Regions from separate parts of the Modicisalibacter sp. 'Wilcox' genome, predicted to be linked through region 2. Evidence: predicted binding sites of a transcription regulator. Region 2 holds the regulator's gene; the other holds the start of a gene.
The links. The regulator FNR, encoded in region 2, switches genes on or off when oxygen is low (the NO sensors DNR and NnrR bind a similar motif). The targets are predictions, from matches to a motif close to TTGATNTANATCAA.

Region 1 (5,077 bases), on a different contig from region 2:
CGTCCGGACGTCACCCATCATATCGAGATCCTCGGCAAGCGCGGCACCCCCGTGCTGGCGGTCGACACCACCCTGGAGCAGGCCTTGATGAACCTGCTCAACAACGCCGCCGACGCCAATCCCGAGGACATCGTCATCAGCCTCGACTGGACCAAGGAGGAAGTGATCATCGACATTCGCGATCACGGCCCGGGCGTGGCGATGTCGATCGCCGACCAGCTCGGCGATACCTTCGTCTCCACCAAGAGCAAGGGGATGGGGATCGGCCTGTTCCTGACCCACGCCACCATCAACCGCTTCGGCGGCGGCGTGAGTCTTTACAATCACGAAGAGGGCGGCACCCTGACCGAGGTCAAGCTGCCCCGCCTGATTGCCGGCGAATGACGTCGGCATTGCCCTACGACACGGAACGCTGCTATGCAAACTGCCGAACGCCTGATGATCGTCGACGACGACGAGATGTTCTGCCATGTCATGGAACGTGCCTTCAGCCGGCGTGGCTTCGAGGTGCTGGTGGCCACGGATGAGGAGCAGGCGCTGGAGCTGGCCCGGCGCTCGCCGCCGCAGCTCGCCACCCTGGATCTCAAGCTCGAGCACGGTTCGGGGCTCAAGCTGCTGCCGGAGCTGCTGGCCGTGGCCCCCGAGTGCCGCGTGGTGGTGCTGACCGGCTACTCGAGCATCGCCACCGCCGTGGAAGCCATCAAGCTCGGCGCGGTGAACTACCTGTGCAAGCCCGTCGACGCCGACGAGGTGCTGGGTGCCTTCAACCGCGAGACCGGCGACCCCGACATCGACATCGCCGACAACCCGCCGTCGATCAACCGTGTCACCTGGGAGCACATCCAGAAGGTGCTGCAGGAGCACGACGGCAACATCTCCGCCACGGCGCGGGCGCTGGGCATGCATCGCCGCACCCTGCAGCGCAAGCTCCAGAAGCGTCCGGTGCGACGCTGACCGCCCCGCCTTCGCCATTCCGACCCGACCCAGGAGGTTACATGCAGCTCGCCGAGCGACTCGCCATCGCCACCGACATCGCCGAGGGCGCCGGCCGGAAGATCCTGGCCGCGCGAAACGACCAGCGCTTCTCGCAGCGCTACAAGCACGGCACGGAACTGGTCACCGACACCGACGTGGCGGTCGACGAGTGGATCAGCGACCGCCTGCAGCAGCACTTTCCCGACGAAGCCCGACTCAGCGAGGAGATCGCCCCCGACCGCCAGGCGCTGGGGCGCAAGGGGCCACTGTGGGTCGTCGACCCGATCGACGGCACGGTGAACTTCGCCCGGGGCTTTCCCCACGTCGCGGTGTCGATCGCCTGGGCGGTGGACGGTCGCGTGCAGATCGGCGTGGTGCACGCCCCCTTCCTGGACGAGACCTTCGTGGCCATCCGCGGCGAAGGAGCCTGGCGCAATCAGGCACGCATCCGCGCCAGCCTGGCCAACCGGCTCGACAGCAGCCTGATCGCCACCGGCTTCCCCTACCGCCGCGACGGCCGGCAGCCGCTGCTGCGCCGTTTCTCGGCGGTCATGCAGCACTGTCAGGACGTGCGGCGCTGCGGTTCCGCTGCGCTGGACCTGTGCAACGTGGCCTGCGGGCGGCTCGATGCCTACTACGAGAGCGTCTCGCCCTGGGATTTCGCCGCCGGGCTGCTGATCGCCCGGGAAGCCGGCGCCCGCACCGGCCACGTCTATCCGGCGCCCGAGAGTATCCCCGAGGAGCTCTACGGCGAGCATATCGTCGCCGCGGCGCCGGACATCTACGTCGCGCTGCGCGATCTGCTGCAGCGCACCGACGAAGGCCGCTCGGCGTCCGGCGAGGCATGAGCCCGGTACCATAAAGGCATGCAATAGTCGGCGTAGCGAGACTCTATTGGTCCTCGCGCGCCGAATGCGAAACAATGCCCCCAGTTCAACGCTCCATCACCCACGATTCTCGTCATCACGAAAGGAGACCCCATGCTGACAGTCATCTTCGGACGCGCCGGCTGCCCCTTCTGCGTACGCGCCAAGGACCTGGCCGAGGCGCTGAGCAATGCCCGCGACGATTTCAGCTATCGCTACATCGACATCCATGAAGAAGGCATCACCAAGGCCGACATGGAGAAGACCATCGGCAAGCCGGTCGAGACCGTGCCGCAGATCTTCGTCGACCAGACCCACATCGGCGGCTTCACCGAATTCGACCAGTACGTGCGCGACAATCAGCTGATGCCGGAAACCCCGGTCAACTGAACAGCCGCGCCCTCTCCCCGCGCCGGCCCCGGGCCGGCGTTTTCATTCCGGGGCGCCGACGGACGTGACGCAGATCAACCCGGCGACACCCTCGCTGGCCAGCCTGACGATTCCCGCCTAGAGTCGTGGCATTCCCGGGCGATGCCCGGCATGACGGAGACTTCAGCATGGCGGCTCAAGACACCCTGCCCCACGATCCCCCGGTCGGCGATCGCCACCGGCAACTGATCGACGCGACCCGCGGCTACCCGCCCATCCGCACCGCCGTGGTCCACCCGTGTGACGAGCTGTCCCTGGGCGGGGCGCTGGCCGCCTGGCGCCAGGGGTTGATCGAGCCGCTGCTGGTCGGCCCGAAGGCGCGTATTCTCGATACCGCGCACGCCCTCGGCGAATCGCTGTCGGACCTGACGATCATCGACACCCCGCACAGCCACGCCGCCGCCGAGACCGCCGTGTCGCTGGCCGCCCGCAATGAGGTGAACGCCCTGATGAAGGGGGCGCTGCACACCGACGAGCTGATGAGCGCCGTCCTCGTCGACGAGGCCGGCCTGCGCACCGAGCGCCAGATGAGCCACATCTACGCCCTCGACGTCGCCAGCTATCCACGGCCGCTGCTGATCACCGACGGCGCCCTGCATATCCAGCCCGACCTGACCGCCAAGCGGGACATCATCCAGAACGCCATCGATCTGGCCCATGCCCTGGCGCTCGACTGCCCGCGGGTGGCGATTCTCTCGGCCGTGGAAACCGTCAATCCGCGGATTCCCTCGACCCTCGACGCCGCCGCCCTGTGCAAGATGAGCCAGCGCGGCCAGATCACCGGCGGCGATCTCGACGGCCCGCTGGCCATCGACAATGCGGTCTCCGAGCAGGCCGCCCGCACCAAGGGCCTGACCTCGGCGGTCGCCGGCCATGCCGACATCCTGATGTGCCCCGACCTCGAATCCGCCAACATGATCGCCAAGCTGCTCATCCACCTGGCCGGTGCCCAGGCGGCGGGGCTGGTCATGGGTGCGCGGGTACCGATCATGCTGACCAGCCGCAGCGACACCACTGCCAGCCGGCTGGCCTCCGCCGCGCTGGCCTGCCTGGTGGTGCATCGGGGGCGCACACCATGACCTCGCGCGCCGTTCTCGCCCTCAACGCCGGCTCGTCGTCGCTGAAGGTCGCGCTCTTCCATGACGAACGCTGCCGGGTCCGCGGTACCATCGAGCGCATCAACGAGGCGCCGCATCTGGTGCTCGACGGCGCCACGACGCCCAGTGACGCCTTGCCCCGCCTGACGGGAACCGGGCACGCCGCCGTGATTGCGCCGCTGCTTGACTGGCTCGAGGCGCAGTTCGGCGACGTGCCGCTGAGCGCCGTGGGACATCGCGTCGTGCACGGCGGTCGCCACCACGCCGCGCCCTGCCTGCTGGAACCGGCCGTGGTCGACGAGCTGCGCGAACTGATCCCGCTGGCGCCCCTGCATCAGCCACCGGCGCTGGCGCTGATCGACGCCCTGCACGCTCACTGGCCCACCCTGCCGCAGGTGGCCTGCTTCGACACCGCCTTCCATCGCAGCCAGCCCTGGCTGAACCAGTGCTTCGCGCTGCCGCGCCGGCTGACCGAGGAGGGCATTCTGCGCTACGGTTTTCACGGACTGTCCTACGCCCACGCCGTGCGCCAGCTGCCCGAGCTGATCGGCGAGCGCCATCGGGGCCGCGTGATCATCGCCCACCTGGGTCACGGCTGCAGCCTGTGCGCCCTCGCGGATGGGCAAAGCCAGGCCACCACCATGGGCTTCACCGCGCTCGACGGGCTGATGATGGGGCGCCGGGCGGGCAACCTCGACCCCGGCGTGATTCTCTACCTGCTGCAGCAGAAGGGCTGGCGCGCCGACGAGATCGAGCACCTGCTCTACCATGACAGCGGGCTCTACGGGGTCTCGGGACTGTCCGATGACATGCGTGATCTGCTAGCCAGTGACGCCCCGGCCGCCGCGGAGGCGGTCGCGCTCTTCGTGCGTCGGGTGGTCCGGGAAATCGGCGGGCTGGTCGCCCTGCTCGGCGGCCTGGACGCCCTGGTCTTCACCGCCGGCATCGGCGAGCATGCCGCGCCGATCCGCCAGGCCGTGTGCCACGACCTCGCCTGGCTGGGCATCAAGCTCGACGACGCGGCCAATGCGCGTCATGCGCCGCGGCTGGACCGCGGCGACGGGCCGGCCATCGGCATCGTCGCGGCCGACGAGGAAGCGGAAATTCGACGTTCAACGCTGGCCTGCCTGCCGGCCTCTCCCGCCGCCCCCGCCTGACGAGGCGTGGCGTTGAATGGCCCCCGGGCGGCACTGCCTATACTTCGGAGGCATCACAGGGAGACCTCCGATCATGCAACGCGAAGAGTTTCTGCAGCAGCTGTGGCTGGACTACGTTCACCTGAACCCGGACCTGGCCGCCCTGGACCTCTGGTCACGGGTACCGAGCGCCGAATACCTGGCGATCGTGACACTCAACCACGGCCCCTTCAGTTCCGAGGCATTGCTGCCCACGCTCGCGCATTTCGGCTACCGGCGGGCCGGCCAGTACGCCATGGCCGATCGCGGCGTGCTGGTCTCCTGCCTGACGCCGGACGACGACGGCGCCTGGCTGCTGCTGGTGGAGCTGCAGCCCGGCGCCCTGACCCGGGAACCGCGCCGCCAGCTGGAAGCCCTGATCGGTGCCGCCCACCCCGCCGACTGCCGAGGCCAGAACCTGCTGTGCCGCGGCCGCCCCTGGCCGATGCCCGACTGGGCCACCTACCAGCAACTGCTCCGAGCCCATCCGCTGGCCGCCTGGATCGCGGCGCTCGGCCCACGCCTGCATCACGCC
Region 2 (5,077 bases):
GACAGCTGCCTGATGGTGATGGGCAGCGAGGGGCGCGGCGAACAGATTCTCAAGACCGACCAGGACAACGGCCTGATTGTCGCCGACGGCGCCGACTGGCCCGGGCGCGCCGAGCAGATGAACCGGTTCATCGAGCGGCTGCTGACGCTGGGCTATCCGCGCTGTCCGGGCAACATCATGGTCAGCAACCCGCAGTGGGTGGACAGCCTCGGCGGCTGGCGACAGCGCATCGGCCGCTGGGCCGAGCGGCGCGACGGCGAGGCGCTGATGAACCTGGCCATCCTGCTCGACGCGCACGCCGCGGCCGGCAACCCGGCCCTGCTCGAGTCGCTGCGCGAGGCACTGTTCGCGCGCTGTTCCCACGACGAGCTGCTGCTGTCGCACTTCGCCCGTCCGGTGCTGAGTTTCTCCACGCCGCTGACGCTGTTCGGCTCGCTCAAGCGGCCGACGCACGGCATCGACATCAAGAAGGGCGGGATCTTCCCGATCGTCCACGGAGTACGAACCCTGGCGCTCGAGCGGCGCATCCGGGCCACCTCGACCCTGGCCCGGCTCGATGCCCTGGTGGCCGACGGCCGCCTGGAGGCCGAGTTCGCCGCGGATCTCGGCGAGGCGCTGTCGCTGTTCGCCGAGCTGCGTCTCAACCAGCAGCTGGCCCGGCTCGAGGGCCATGCAAGGCCCGAGGACGACGCCAACCTGGTGGTGGTCCAGCGGCTGTCGACGCTGGAGCGTGACCTGCTGCGCGAGGCGCTGCACCTGGTCAAGGAGTTCAAGCAGCGCCTGTCGTACCGCTTTCATCTGGAGTATTCGTGATGCTGCGATCCCTGCGCCGGGCGGCCGACCGCCGTCGTCAGATCAACGGGCGTTACGGCTGGCTGTTCAACCCGTACACCGGCGACGAGCTGGTGGCCATCGACTGCGAGACCACCGGACTCGACCCGCGCACCGCCGAGCTGGTGTCGCTGGCGGCCGTCTGCATCAAGGGCGATCGGGTGCTGACCAGCGGGGCGCTGGACCTGCGCCTGCAGCGCCCGGCGAGCCTCGGTGCCGACTCGATCAAGATCCACGGGCTGCGCGGCGTGGATCTCAACGACGGCCTGCCGGTGGACGAGGCGCTGGAGGCGCTGCTCGACTTCATCGGCAATCGGCCGCTGCTGGGCTGGTGCGTGGACTTCGACATCGCGGTGATCAACCGCCACCTGCGGCCGCGCTTCGGCTTCGACCTGCCCAACGCCACCGTCGACCTGGCCCAGGCGTATCGTCGCCGGATGCGGCGCACCCAGCCGCAGGTCGAGCCGCACATGGCGTTCGAGAGTGTCGCCCGGTCGCTGAAGGTACCGCTGATGCAGCGCCATACCGCGCTCGGGGATGCGGTGACCACCGCGCTGATGTATGTCCGCCTGAAGCAGGGGGCCTGCGAGGCCGTCTAGGGACGGGCGTGGGGGGCCGACAATCAACCAATAAAAAGGAAGGAGAATTCGGGTGCTGGAGTTGCAGAATCTGTGTCTGTTCGCGGGGCTGGGCCTGGTGCTGTTCGTGTGCGCGAGGTACGCCCGTCGCACCCACGAGCTGCGCAGCGTGGTGCTGTTCTGGGAGCGCCGGCTGGTGCTGACCCGCCAGGAAACGCACCTGCAGCGGGCCGGGGTGGTGCTGCTGTCGCTGGGTGTGGCGCTGCGCTATCTGCTGGTGCTGCAGGGCGCGTGACGCCGCGCCACGGGCGTCGCAACTGACCGGAGGGGGTGGTAGCATAGGCGCGCCTTCCATTTCCCCGCGTGTCGCCTTTCCCATGCAAGCACTTACCGGTACCCAGAAACGCGAGTTCAACAAGCTGCAGAAACGCCTGCGTCGCCAGGTCGGCAACGCCATCATCGACTACGGCATGATCGGCGAGGGCGACAAGGTGATGGTCTGCCTGTCGGGCGGCAAGGATTCCTACACCATGCTGGAAATCCTGCGCAACCTGCAGCGCAATGCGCCGGTGAACTTCTCGCTGGTGGCGGTCAACCTGGACCAGAAGCAGCCCGGCTTCCCCGAGCACGTCCTGCCGAACTACCTCGACGGCATCGGGGTCGACTATCACATCCTCGAGCGTGATACCTATTCGGTGGTCAAGGAGAAGACGCCGGAGGGCAAGACCACCTGTGCGTTGTGCTCGCGACTGCGGCGCGGCTCGCTGTACGGCTTCGCCGAGGAGATCGGCGCGACCAAGGTGGCGCTGGGCCACCATCGCGAGGACATCCTCGAGACGCTGTTCCTCAACATGTTCTACGGCGGCAGCCTCAAGGCGATGCCGCCCAAGCTGCTATCCGACGACGGCAAGAACATCGTCATCCGCCCGCTCGCCTACTGCCGCGAGGCCGACATCGCCGAGTTCGCACGGCTGATGGAATTCCCGATCATTCCCTGCAACCTGTGCGGCTCGCAGCCCAACCTGCAGCGTCAGGTGGTCAAGGAGATGCTCGCCGAGTGGGAGAAGACGCACCCCGGGCGACTGGAGACGATGTTCAAGGCGGTGACCAACGTCGCGCCGTCGCAGCTCGCCGATCGTGAGCTGTTCGACTTCGCGGGGCTCGAGGCGAAGCAGCAGCGGTTGAACGCCTCGCGCATCGAGGCGTTCGACCTGCTGGCCCGGGAGGCCTGAACCGCGGCGCGCAATGCGCGCCGGCTCAGTGCTCGTGATCGCCGGCCGCCAGGGCCTCCAGGGCGTCGAGGTCGAGGATGTGCACCTCGCGGCCCTGCACGTCCACCAGCTTGTGCTGCTGGAAACGGCCGATGATGCGGCTGACGGTCTCCACCGCCAGGCCCAGGTAGTTGCCGATATCGGCGCGGGCCATCGACAGGCGGAAGCTGTAGGGCGAGTAGCCACGGCGGCGGAAGCGCGACGACAGGTTGACGATGAAGCTCGCCAGGCGCTCGTCGGCGGTCTTGCGCGACAGCAGGCGCAGCATGCGGCGGTCGTCGCGCAGCTCCTTGCTCATGCTGCGGTAGAGCTGGTTGCGCAGCTCCGGCAGTGTCTCGGAGAGCTGGTCGAGGCGATCGAAGGGGATCTCGCAGACCGTGGTGGTCTCCAGGGCGATGATACTGCCGGGATAGTGCTTCTCGTCGATGCCGTCGAGCCCCACGAGCTCGCTGGGCAGGTAGAAGTTGGTCAGCTGGTCCTCGCCGTCGCCCTCGCTGGTAATCTGCTTGAGACTCCCCGAGCGCACCGCGAAGACGCTGGTGAAGGCATCCCCCTGGCGCAGCAGCGCCTCGCCTTTCTTGAGCGGCGCACGGCGCTGGATGATCGCCTCGAAGCGGTCCATCTGGTTGAATTCCAGCGCCAGCGGCAGGCACAGGGAACTCAGGCTGCAGGTCTGGCAGCGGGCTTCCTGCAGCCGGGGGCGGCGGGCGTGAAGGGCGTGACTCGCCATGTGGGTCTCCCGAACGATCAAGACTCTTTCCCTATGGTAGTCCCTATGCGGGGCAATAATCGATGAGGGATTCATTAAAGTTTGCTGTTAGAGAATCCGGGAGTGGCGACCCTGGTGACCGCTGGTGCGAGTATCGAAGGCCATCGCCAGGTGGCGCACCAGCAGCCGGCCCAGCGGCGTGACCGCGAGCCGGTTGCCGTGGCGCGTGATCAGGCCGTCGCGCTCGGCCGGCGCCAGGGCGCGCAGCGAGTCGGCCAGACAGGCCGCGGCGTCGAGGCCGAAACGCTCGCCGACGGCGTCCAGATCCAGTGCCAGGTCGCACATCAGGCGCTGAATCACGAAGGCGCGCAGGCGGTCGTCGGCGGTACGGCGCAGACCCCGGGCGGTGGGCAGGCGGCCGGCGTCCAGGGCGGCCTCGTAGTCGTCCAGGCGCACCGGGTTCTGGGCGTAGCAGTCGTCGAGGTGGCTGATCGCCGAGACGCCCAGCCCCACCAGGTCGCATTCGCCGTGGGTGGTGTAGCCCTGGAAGTTGCGATGCAGCCGCCCCTCGCGCTGGGCGACGGCCAGGCTGTCGTCGGGGCGGGCGAAATGGTCCAGGCCGATGTGCACGTAGCCGGCCGCATCCAGCCGCTCCCGGGTGTCCATGAGCATGGCCAGCTTCTCCTCGGGAGCCGGCAGGGCACCGGCGTCGATGCGCCGCTGGGGCTTGAAGCGCTCCGGCAGGTGGGCGTAGTTGAAGATCGACAGCCGCGCCGGGGCCATGGCGATGACCTGCTCCAGGGTGTCGGCGAAGGTGGTGCGGGTCTGGTGCGGCAGGCCGAGGATCAGGTCGAGATTGAGCGAGTGGAACCCCAGCCGGTGCGCCTCCTCGACCAGGTTCTCGGTCAGCTGGCGCGGCTGCACGCGGTTGATGGCACGCTGCACCTCGGGATCCAGGTCCTGCACGCCGAGGCTGATGCGGTTGAAGCCCAGCGCCTGCAGGTGGCGCAGGGTGAGCACATCGGCCTCGCGCGGATCGATCTCGATGGCATAGTCGCGATCGGCCGCGCTGGACAGCCCGAAGCGGGCGTGCAGGCGGTCGATCAGGTCGCTCATCTGGCCCAGGGTCAGGAAGGTCGGCGTGCCGCCGCCCCAGTGCAGCTGGCGCACCTCGCGGCCGGTGTCGAGGTGGCGCGAGGTCAGCACCATCTCGCGATCCAGGCGGCTCAGGTAGCCTTCGCTCAGCGAGGTGTCCTTGGTGGCGATCTTGTTGCAGGCGCAGTAGAAGCAGATCCGGCGGCAGAACGGGATATGCACGTAGAGCGACAGCGGCCGCCCCGAGGCATTGCTGCGGGTCAGCGCCTCGATGTAATCCTCGGCGCCGAACGCCGGCGAGAAGTCCAGCGCGGTCGGGTAGGAGGTATAGCGCGGCCCCGCGTGCGCATAGCGGCGAATCAGCTCGGCTTCGCGGGCGGCGGCAACGGGGGGATCGACGGCGATGGCGGACATGACGGACTCTCGAACCGGAAACGACAGTGTCATGCTACGCCGCCGTACCCGGCGGGCGCCTGACCTGCGTCAAGCGGCGGGCGCATGGTGGCCCGTCATGGCGGCGACCAGCCCCCATAACTGCCACAGCGCAAAGCCCAGCAGCAGCAGGGCGGCCAGGGTCCGGCCCAGCGGGTGGC

Region 1: a site for FNR is predicted at 2,296-2,309, ahead of G7A98_RS06650 (bifunctional enoyl-CoA hydratase/phosphate acetyltransferase). Genes of this name have one in related genera too.

What each region holds. Positions count from the first base shown of each region.
Region 1 is NZ_WNXF01000005.1:144,467-149,543, forward strand. Features, by position in the region: gene G7A98_RS06630 (ATP-binding protein) at 1-384, shown strand, start outside; gene G7A98_RS06635 (response regulator transcription factor) at 418-954, shown strand; gene G7A98_RS06640 (inositol monophosphatase family protein) at 996-1,823, shown strand; gene G7A98_RS06645 (GrxA family glutaredoxin) at 1,956-2,231, shown strand; gene G7A98_RS06650 (bifunctional enoyl-CoA hydratase/phosphate acetyltransferase) at 2,399-3,349, shown strand; gene G7A98_RS06655 (acetate/propionate family kinase) at 3,346-4,524, shown strand; gene G7A98_RS06660 (DUF1338 family protein) at 4,598-5,077, shown strand, end outside.
Region 2 is NZ_WNXF01000003.1:189,067-194,143, forward strand. Features, by position in the region: gene G7A98_RS04255 (DUF294 nucleotidyltransferase-like domain-containing protein) at 1-813, shown strand, start outside; gene G7A98_RS04260 (3'-5' exonuclease) at 813-1,430, shown strand; gene G7A98_RS04265 (hypothetical protein) at 1,483-1,704, shown strand; gene ttcA (tRNA 2-thiocytidine(32) synthetase TtcA) at 1,787-2,641, shown strand; gene fnr (fumarate/nitrate reduction transcriptional regulator Fnr) at 2,667-3,410, opposite strand; gene hemN (oxygen-independent coproporphyrinogen III oxidase) at 3,498-4,898, opposite strand; gene G7A98_RS04285 (sulfite exporter TauE/SafE family protein) at 4,968-5,077, opposite strand, start outside.